2 regions of the Ferdinandcohnia sp. SAFN-114 genome follow, and region 2 is predicted to be linked to the other one. Evidence: riboswitches for the same ligand, from Rfam matches in the RefSeq annotation. Region 2 holds a riboswitch; the other holds the start of a gene.

Region 1 (5,122 bases), on a different contig from region 2:
GCGACCCAAGCTGCATACCAAGTTACTCAGCTTGTACATGGGACTGTTAGTTTTATTCATCAACATGGCTGTACACAGGTTGGAGTGGATTATGATCAAACCTTCCGAACCTATGTTGGTGTTGGCCTTAATCCAAATGTGTATGGCGTAGTCGTGCTAGGTTTAGGCTGTGAAACACATCAAGCAAGAAGTGTAGCAGAAGAGATTGCTAAAAGCGGAAAGCCAGTTGAGACTGTTTCCATCCAGGAAAATGGAGGCACCTTGCAAACGATCGCTAACGCAGCCAAAGTTGCAGCAAAGATGGTTCAGGATGCCTCTGCAATTATGAGGGAACCTTGTCATGTTAGTGAATTGATCATTGGAACGGAATGTGGTGGTTCGGATGCATGTTCTGGCTTATCTGCGAACCCTGCGGTTGGCCATGTGAGTGATTTAATTGTAAAAGCAGGCGGAACAGCAATCCTTGCAGAAACGACAGAATTAATCGGTGCCGAACATTTACTTGCGAACCGAGCGGTTGATGACCATACTTCCAGACGAGTATATGAAAAGATTAAGCAGGCAGAAGGTCGTGCGCTTATGATGGGGATTGATATCCGCACTGGTAACCCTACGCCAGGAAATATCGCTGGAGGGTTAAGTTCACTTGAGGAAAAGTCACTTGGTGCAGCTACAAAGTCTGGCACCAGTCCGCTTCAAGAACTGGTTGACTATGCAGAGATTCCAACTAAAAAGGGACTTGTCTGGATGGATACTCCAGGGCAGGACATCGAACAGCTTACAGGAATGGTTGCGGGAGGTGCACAGGTAGTTCTCTTTACAACTGGTCGTGGTACGCCAACGGGTTCACCGATTGCTCCTGTTATTAAAATTTCAACAAACACACCAATGTTTAATAGTATGAGAGATAATATGGATTTGAATGCTGGAACAATTATTGAAGGTAAAGAGACTGTTCAAACAGTTGGACAATCTATCTTTGATGAAATTAAATCTGTCTCGTCAGGAAAACTGACAAAATCAGAAATTTTGAAGCAAAACGACTTTGGAATTTGGAGAATAGGACCGACCTTTTAACTTATTCAGCAGGGTCTCCAGCCAATCAGAATAAGTTAACGTTTCCGGCAGAATCAGCCATTAGTTGAATAAATTTGCTAAGTAGAAACCTTCAAAACCGAAATCGGAAAAACCAAAAAAGGAACCCACTTGAAACTGAGAAGGTTCCTTTTTTTCTTTTTTAGACGTTGTTATTTATAAAACGAAACTAACAATAATACCTGAAAGTATGCTTACTAGTGTGGCACCATATAAAAGTTTCAAACCAAAACCAGCAACGACATTCCCTTGCTCTTCATTGAGACTTTTCACCGCCCCGGTAATAATCCCGATTGATGAGAAATTAGCAAAGGAAACAAGGAATACAGACAGAATACCAAGTGTCCGTTCACTAAATTGGTGATTTCCTCCAGATAAATCCATCATCGCAACAAACTCATTTGTCACGAGTTTTGTCGCCATAATTCCTCCGGCACTAACTGCTTCTGATAAAGGAATCCCCATAATAAGAGCAATTGGAGAAAAAAGGTAACCTAATAGCGTTTGGAATGAAATGGTGAATACTAGTTCAAATACATGATTGATTGCTGCCATTAAAGCAATAAAACCAATTAACATGGCACCGACAATAACTGCAACCTTGAATCCATCAAGGATATATTCTCCAATCATTTCAAAGAATGATTGTTTTTTTTGATCGCGGATTTCGATCATATCCTCATCTGGATTTACTTCGTACGGATTAACGATAGAAGCGATAATAAACCCGCCAAATAAATTTAACATTACAGCTGTGACAACATATTCTGGCTTTAGCATTGTCATATAAGCGCCGACAATGGACATTGAAACTGTTGACATCGCGGAAGCACATAGGGTATACAACCGTTGTTTGGATAGCATACCTAATTGCTTTTTTAGTGTGATGAAAACTTCCGATTGCCCGACCATCAATGAAGCAACTGCATTATATGATTCAAGTCTACCCATCCCGTTTACTTTACTTAATAACCATCCAATCCCATTCATAATGAATGGTAAAATTTTCAGATACTGGAGAATTCCGATTAATACTGAAATAAATACGATTGGAAGCAATACAGTTAAAAAGAATGGAGCCTCTCCATCGTTCGCCATTCCGCCAAACACAAAGGAAATCCCTTCGCCTGCATATTCAAGCAGTTTATTAAAAAAAGCAGAAATCCCCTGGATGATAATGAAACCAAATCTAGTATTTAATAGTAATATTGATAAAATAATTTGGATGACAATCATGATGAGAATCGGTTTATATTTTACCTCTTTTCGGTTGGAACTTGCCAACCAAGCCAAAAACAAAACAACAAAAATACCTAAAACTGAAAGAGCATATTGCATATGTAACCTCCTGGTGTATTTTTAACATTATGTACATACTCTCGGTATAGTAACCTCTTTTATATGTGATTACAATGTATATTTTGTCCATTTCTTATAACAAGAACACGATATAGATGGCTTATTTTTTTATATATCCCATGTTAAAACAGTAGTTACTGGATTTTCTAATAATTAGTAGTTGACTGATTAGTAGTTACTATTGTAGTATAAAAACACAATTAAATAAGGCCTCACTTTTACTAGTGAGGTAGAGGCGCGATATTTAACAGTCTTTAGTGGAGTTTGAGGAAACAGTGATGCTAGGGAGAAGGAAATGTCGCCGAAGTTTGTAATACCCTCAATATTACATGCTGGGTCTGCAGTTAATAGCTGCAGGACTGTCTCAATAAACCCCCAGTTTATTGAGTTGTGCTATCTCAATTGAGATAAAAGAGAGGACCTTAGGGCAAATTTACTGCGACCTGAGTATATCTCAGGTCGTTTTTTTGTCGAAATTTATAAGAATACGGAGGAGAAACAGCATGAGAAGCAAATTAACAATATTTTTCGTTTTAATCATTTCTACCATTCTATTATTAGCAGGGTGTGGAACAAGTAATAGTTCGGATTCTGGTTCATCAGAAGATAATACATTTAAGGTAGGTCTTGAAGCTGGATATGCACCGTTTAACTGGACTCAAAATGATGATTCCAATGGTGCAGTAAAAATAGACGGTTCTGCAGAGTATGCAGGCGGATATGATGTGGAAATTGCAAAAAAAGTAGCTGAAGGTTTAGGTAAAGAATTAGTGATTGTAAAAACAGAGTGGGATGGTCTTGTACCAGCTTTAACATCAGGCAAAATTGATGCAATCATAGCTGGTATGTCACCAACAGCAGAACGAAAAGAAACAATCGATTTTTCGGATAATTACTATACTTCAAATTTAGTTATGGTTGTGAAAAAAGGCAGCACTTATGAAGGTGCTACTTCTATCCAAGATTTTAAAGGAGCAAAAATTACTGCTCAATTAAATACATTCCACTATACAGTAATCGACCAAATTGAAGGTGTCGAAAAGAAAACGGCGATGGACAACTTCCCAGCAATGAGAGTAGCACTTGAATCAGGAATGATTGATGGTTACGTGTCAGAACGTCCAGAGGGTATTAGTGCTTCATCTGCTAATGAAAATTTTGTAATGGTGGAATTTGAAGATGGATTTGAAACTTCAGAAGATGATACAGCAATTGCTGTCGGACTTCAAAAGGGCAGCGAATTAACAGAAAAAATCAATGAGATTTTATCAGGTATCTCAGAAGAAGAACGTACAAGCATTATGGATTCGGCTATTCAAAATCAACCAGCAGCAGAATAATAAATACAGGGAACCGACTGTATATCAACATACAGTCGGTTATATAGGGCTAAGGAGGAGAAGAAATGAGTTTTGAGTGGGTCATTAAAATAATTATCGAAAACTGGCCAATGTTCCTTCGTGGTGCGGGTTTAACACTCTTGATCGCTCTTATCGGGACGGTCTTTGGGGCAATGATTGGATTGCTAGCAGGAGTTATCCGTACAATTCCAATGCCCGAACGTGGTGTGAACAAAATATTTTTAAAAGTCATTAATGCCATCCTCTCCATCTATATTGAATTCTTCCGTGGAACACCGATGATTGTACAAGCAATGGTTATCTATTATGGTTCTGCGTTAGCATTTGGGATAGATATGAATGTTTTTGTTGCAGCGATCATTGTTGTCTCAATCAATACAGGGGCATATATGGCTGAGTATGTTCGTGGTGGGATTGTTTCGATTGATAAAGGACAGTTTGAAGCAGCACATGCAATTGGAATGAATCATTTCCAAACGATGTGGAACGTTGTCTTACCACAGGTTATACGTAATATTCTACCTGCAACAGGTAATCAATTTGTGATTAATATTAAAGATACCTCCGTTCTGAACGTGATTTCAGTGACAGAATTATATTTCGTGACAAAATCGATATCAGGCAATAACTTTAGATATTTTGAATCGTTTTTCGTAGCATGTATGATTTATTTTGTGATGACCTTCATTGTTACAAGAATTCTATTATACTTTGAAAGAAAATTAGATGGCTCTGATAATTATACGATGATTGGGAACGATCGACCGATACAAGTTAATCAACAACAATAGGAAGAAGGAGGAGAGAACATGGAAAAGGTTATTGATATTCAACATTTAAGCAAATCCTTTGGCACTCATGAAGTATTAAGGGATATTGATTTCTCGGTGAATAAAGGAGAAGTTGTCTCCATCATCGGTTCCTCCGGATCCGGTAAATCAACTCTTCTTCGTTGTATTAATCTATTAGAAAGACCTAGCGGTGGGCAAATTATCTATCAAGGTGAAAATATTTTGGATAACAAGCATGATGTCGCTACCTACCGAAGACATTTAGGAATGGTCTTCCAACAATTTAATCTTTTCAATAATCATAATGTCCTAAGCAATTGTGTAGTAGGGCAAATAAAAGTATTGAAACGCACGAAGGAAGAAGCGGAAAGAGTAGCGATGAAATACTTAAAAGTTGTTGGTATGGATAAATACATTAACGCTAAGCCAAAGCAGTTATCCGGTGGGCAAAAGCAACGTGTAGCGATTGCAAGAGCACTTTCGATGGAACCAGATGTGATGTTATTTGATGAGCCA
Region 2 (5,122 bases):
ATTTTCCAAGCTTTTAGCTGAGGTCCTTCGCGAATGGTGTGCAGGAGACATATCGATGGTGAACTCAGGGCTATTGCTTGACTCGCTTCCACCAGGAAAGGTAACAAGAGAAGACTTGCATCGAATTTGCCCACATCCTATTAATCCATGTAAGGTCTGGGTTAAGGGCGATGAACTGAAGGAAATTATTTTACAAGCAAACACAAAGGAAATGGAAAACCTCCATATTAAGGGTCTAGGATTCCGTGGAAAGGTAATGGGCAAAATGGTATATGACGGCGTAGAGCTTTACACTACAAAGCTTTCGGATGGATTAGATCACATTACCGATATTAAAATCAATGGGGAGGACCTCGATCCTGACAAAACGTATTCAATTGCTACCATTGATATGTTCACATTCGGTTCACTCTTTCCTGTCATACGGGATGCAAAGGATAAAAAATACTATATGCCAGAATTCTTACGAGATCTTTTAGCTGAAAAATTAAAAAACAATTAGCAAAACGTACTAAAGATACTTAGTCAAAAGGATTAGAGAAAGATAGGTCTATGACTAGTACTATTTCAAACACAAATCACTTTCCCGTTACATAAATTAGTTAGGGAAAGGAGTGTGCTAGGAATGGTCTCAATGACACCAATCGTAATTGATAATCATCAATTTACAGCCATTACCGTTAACCTGCCTAAGACAAATTTTATGGCAGTCACGAATGAAAATGGCTATATTATGTGCGGAGCTCTCGATGTTGCATTATTAAACGAAAAACTTAAAGAACGAGGCATTATTGCTGGTAGGGCAGTTGGTGTTCGTACAATCGAGCAATTACTGGAAGCCCCTCTTGAATCAATTACAATTGAAGCCGAAAACCGAGGCATTACAGTAGGCATGAAAGGCAGAGACGCCCTACTAAAAATGATCTAAAATTAACCTGAGAAGGTATACCATATAAAAGAACGTGGCATCACTTGAACATTGTCGAACAAAATAGTTATCGTACATCCCTCCTTACTTGCATACACATAGCTTGTAAGGGGGGATTTTCGTTTGGGAAAGTATAGAGCTCGTCTACAACCAAGAAGGAAAGGGCCCTTGCCTTTCCGTTACGTCTTCTTATTAACATTCGTATTTTTTATTCTCTCAACTGTTATCGGTTTATTCATTATTAACAAAGCGATAGAGCCCGCACTCATGGCATATGCTGAAAATGAAACGAAGAAGGTTGCTGCCACAGTTATTAAAAACGCTATTAACCAACAATTAAACGAGGAAGAATTGGTCCAAGAGGATTTAAGTATTGTGCAAACAGATGAAAATGGGAAAGTGATTAGTTACAATACTCAGGTCGTCAATAAAATGGCGACAAAGACACTCGGAAATATTGAGCGGTACTTAAAGTATGTAAATGAAGGTGAAATTAATAAACTTGAATATCCTGATTTAGAAATTGAAACGGATGATGCCAGTGGACAAACGGGCTTTGTTTTTAAAGTACCCCTTGGGGAAGCAACCAATAATGCCCTCTTAGGAAACTTAGGTCCACAAATACCAATTCGTTTTCATATGATTGGATTTGGAGAAACTACGCCACAAGGAAGAATTGATGAGTGGGGGATTAATAATGGGTGGTTTCAATATAATGTTCTTGCGACAGTGACGATGCAGGTTATTTTACCTTTCTCAACAGGAGAGGTTGAAATTGAAACAATTATCCCTGTAATCAATCAAAACATTTTACATGATGTTCCAGACTTCTATAATAATGGTGGGGATTCATCTCCTTCGATAGAGATACCGACAAATTAGTAAAAAATACTATACTAGAATAGTTGAATCTAAGTGAAAAATCAGATATACTAGCGATGGAATTAATAAAAATGAATACACCACCTTATCGGATCGATGAGGTAGAGGTGCAGAAAATAAGAGTAAACTATGTGAGGATGACAACGTAGATCATAGTTGAAAGGATTTTTTGCCGAAGCAAAAATAAACACGTCAATGTTATTTTTGTTGGGGTTGCCTTGAAAAAGGGTAACACTGTCATTATAGAAATGATCTATAATGGAGGGCTACTGATCGTGATGGAGGATAACATAACATTACAGAGAGTAATGATAGTTATTTTCTATCATACTCTCTTTTTGTCTTCTAAAGAGTATCTTCTTTCACCACGCCCTCCAAAATAACACTTGGAGGAATCACATATCATGTCTGGAACAATATATTCAATTATCCCACCGATCATTGCGCTTCTCATGGTTGTTTTAACAAGAAGGGTTTTACTATCACTTGGAGTCGGCATTGTTTCGGCTGCATTCATATTACATGGAAATGTACTAACGAATGAAGGAGTCGGAGCTTGGCTACAAGACGTTTTACTCACTATCTGGAATAGCATTAAAGGAGTCTTCGTTTCAGAAGGCGAACTTAATACATGGAATGTATATATCATATTGTTTTTATTCTTATTAGGAGTTATTACTGCCTTTATCTCCATCTCTGGCGGTAGCCGTGCTTTTGGTGAATGGGCGCAAACAAAAGTAAGAACGAGAACGGGTGCACAGCTTTTAGCAGCTGTTTTAGGTGTTATTATTTTTATTGATGATTATTTTAATGCCTTGGCTGTTGGACAAGTAAGTAGACCAATTACAGACCGAAATAAAGTTTCACGTGCAAAGCTAGCCTATATTATTGATTCAACATCCGCACCAATTTGTGTTGTCTCACCAATTTCTAGCTGGGGTGCTTATATTATTGCAATCTTGGCACCTATCTTAGTAACACATGGTGTATCGGAGTTTTCTCCGTTATCTGCATTTATTCGAATGATTCCGTTAAACCTTTATGTACTCGTTTCGATTTTAATGGTAATAGCTGTAGCCATTTTTAATATTAATTTTGGTAGTATGAAAACCCATGAAAATCGTGCATTAACAACAGGGGAAGTAACAGACCCTGAAAAACCGGTATTAGGGGAATTAAAACAGGAATTACCTCAAAGTGAGAAAGGTACTGTTGGTGATTTGGTTTGGCCGATTATTGCATTAGTCGTCGGTACGGTTGGTTCCTTATTATGGACAGGCTATAGAGCTTCTGAAGGTAATATAACCATTTTTACAATTTTTGAAAATACGGATGTAACAGGATCTCTATTATCTGGTGGAATCCTAGGTATTCTTGTAACACTTATTTTATTCTTTGTTCAGGTTTATGCAAAAAAAGCTTTAAACATTGGACTTCTTCCTAAGGGAATTGTTGAAGGGATAAAATCAATGCTCCCAGCTGTATACATTTTACTATTTGCTTGGGTAATTGTTGACTTGATTGGACAAATTGAAACAGGTAAATATCTAGCGAGCCTCGTAGAAAGGTCTAATTTAAATATTGCATTTTTACCGGTCATATTATTTGTTGTAGCCGGCTTTATGGCATTTGCGACAGGGACGTCTTGGGGAACTTTTGGAATGATGCTTCCGATTGCAGGAGACATTGTAGCGGCATCAGATATTAATTTACTACTTCCTGCCTTAGCTGCTGTCCTAGCGGGTTCCGTGTTTGGTGATCATTGTTCACCAATATCAGATACAACTATTCTGTCCTCCACTGGAGCTGGAAGCCATCATATTGATCATGTAATGACACAGTTACCATATGCCATCACTTCCGCCGTTATCGCTATAATCGGATATATAGTACTAGGTCTTACAGGCAATACCTTATTAGGAGTGCTTACTACTTTACTGTTATTTGTTATTTTTGTTTTCACTATGAAAAACAGACAAAACGCATAGAATTACTATTCAAATGGTAACAATCAAACTTAACTAGTATATAAGAGACAAAGGGAATTAGAACCTTTGTCTCTTTTTTTTTTAAAAGTATATTTCATTTTAAAATAACTTTTGACATAGAGATAAAGACTGGCTATACTAATAAATAGATTATAGAAAATAATCTGAAAATAGAAAAATTTCCAACTTCAGTCTAGTGCTAAAGGGCTAATACGGTAACGGGCTAAAGTGGAAAAGGGGAGGTTTGTTTTATGGATAATCGTCCACAGTGGGGGACGCGGGCAGGCTTCGTAATGGCTGCAATCGGTTCTGCGGTTGGTTTAGGTAATATATGGAGATTTCCATATGTTGCTTACGAAAATGGAGGAGGCGCATTCTTTCTACCATACCTATTTGCGATTTTAACAGCTGGTATACCAATCCTAATTCTCGAATTTACAATCGGACAAAAGTTTAGAGGATCAGCACCTTTGTCATTTTTCCGTTTAAATAAAAAGTTAGAATGGCTTGGGTGGTGGCAGGTATTAATTTCTTTCGTTATCGCCACCTATTATGCAGTTATTATCGCATGGGCAATTTCGTATACATTCTTTTCATTTAATAAAGCGTGGGGAGAAGATACAGGAGGATTCTTATTCTCTAAGTACTTACATTTAGCTGAAACTCCAGGAGAAGTTGGAGCGCCAGTACTTGGGGTTTTTGGGCCTTTAGTCGTTGTTTGGGCTATTACACTATTTATCCTATTTAAAGGCGTGAAAAAGGGGATTGAAAAAGCGAATAAGATTTTCATTCCTACACTATTAGTTATTTTTACGATTATCGTTATTCGTGCAGTAACACTTGAAGGAGCAAGCACGGGTCTAAATTCATTCTTCCAACCTAACTGGGATAAAATTATGTCTGGAGAGGTTTGGGTAGCGGCATACGGGCACATTTTCTTTAGTTTATCAATTGGTTTTGCAATTATGATTACTTATGCAAGTTATTTACCTAAAAAGTCCGATGTAGTAAACAATGCATTTATTACCGGTTTTGCAAACTCAGGTTTTGAACTATTAGCAGGTATCGGGGTATTCGCGGCATTAGGCTTTATGGCAGCACAAGCGAATGTACCTGTAGAAGAAGTAGCTAGTGCAGGTGTTGGTCTAGCATTTGCGGTCTTCCCGCAAATTATTAACCAAATGCCATTTGGCGAATTTTTCGGAGCGCTTTTCTTCTTGTCATTAGTATTTGCCGGATTAACGTCATTAATTTCGATTTGTGAAGTGTTCATTGCTGCAGTTCAAGACAAATTTAATCTTACACGTAACAAGGCAGTCATATA

What was found. A riboswitch is a leader RNA that binds a small molecule or an ion and turns the genes downstream of it on or off. The one in region 2 is predicted to bind lysine.
Region 1: another riboswitch for lysine. It lies ahead of ACR65M_RS09170 (transporter substrate-binding domain-containing protein); the one in region 2 lies ahead of ACR65M_RS19635 (Na+/H+ antiporter NhaC family protein).

The regions. Positions count from the first base shown of each region.
Region 1 covers NZ_JBPFDQ010000022.1:7,594-12,715, reverse strand. Annotated here, with positions in the region: gene ACR65M_RS09180 (UxaA family hydrolase) at 1-1,077, shown strand, start outside; gene ACR65M_RS09175 (NupC/NupG family nucleoside CNT transporter) at 1,252-2,433, opposite strand; lysine riboswitch at 2,677-2,858, shown strand; gene ACR65M_RS09170 (transporter substrate-binding domain-containing protein) at 2,958-3,794, shown strand; gene ACR65M_RS09165 (amino acid ABC transporter permease) at 3,860-4,606, shown strand; gene ACR65M_RS09160 (amino acid ABC transporter ATP-binding protein) at 4,625-5,122, shown strand, end outside.
Region 2 covers NZ_JBPFDQ010000071.1:16,303-21,424, forward strand. Annotated here, with positions in the region: gene ACR65M_RS19620 (bifunctional metallophosphatase/5'-nucleotidase) at 1-502, shown strand, start outside; gene ACR65M_RS19625 (DUF1805 domain-containing protein) at 626-928, shown strand; gene yunB (sporulation protein YunB) at 1,052-1,810, shown strand; lysine riboswitch at 1,905-2,087, shown strand; gene ACR65M_RS19635 (Na+/H+ antiporter NhaC family protein) at 2,215-3,798, shown strand; gene ACR65M_RS19640 (sodium-dependent transporter) at 4,050-5,122, shown strand, end outside.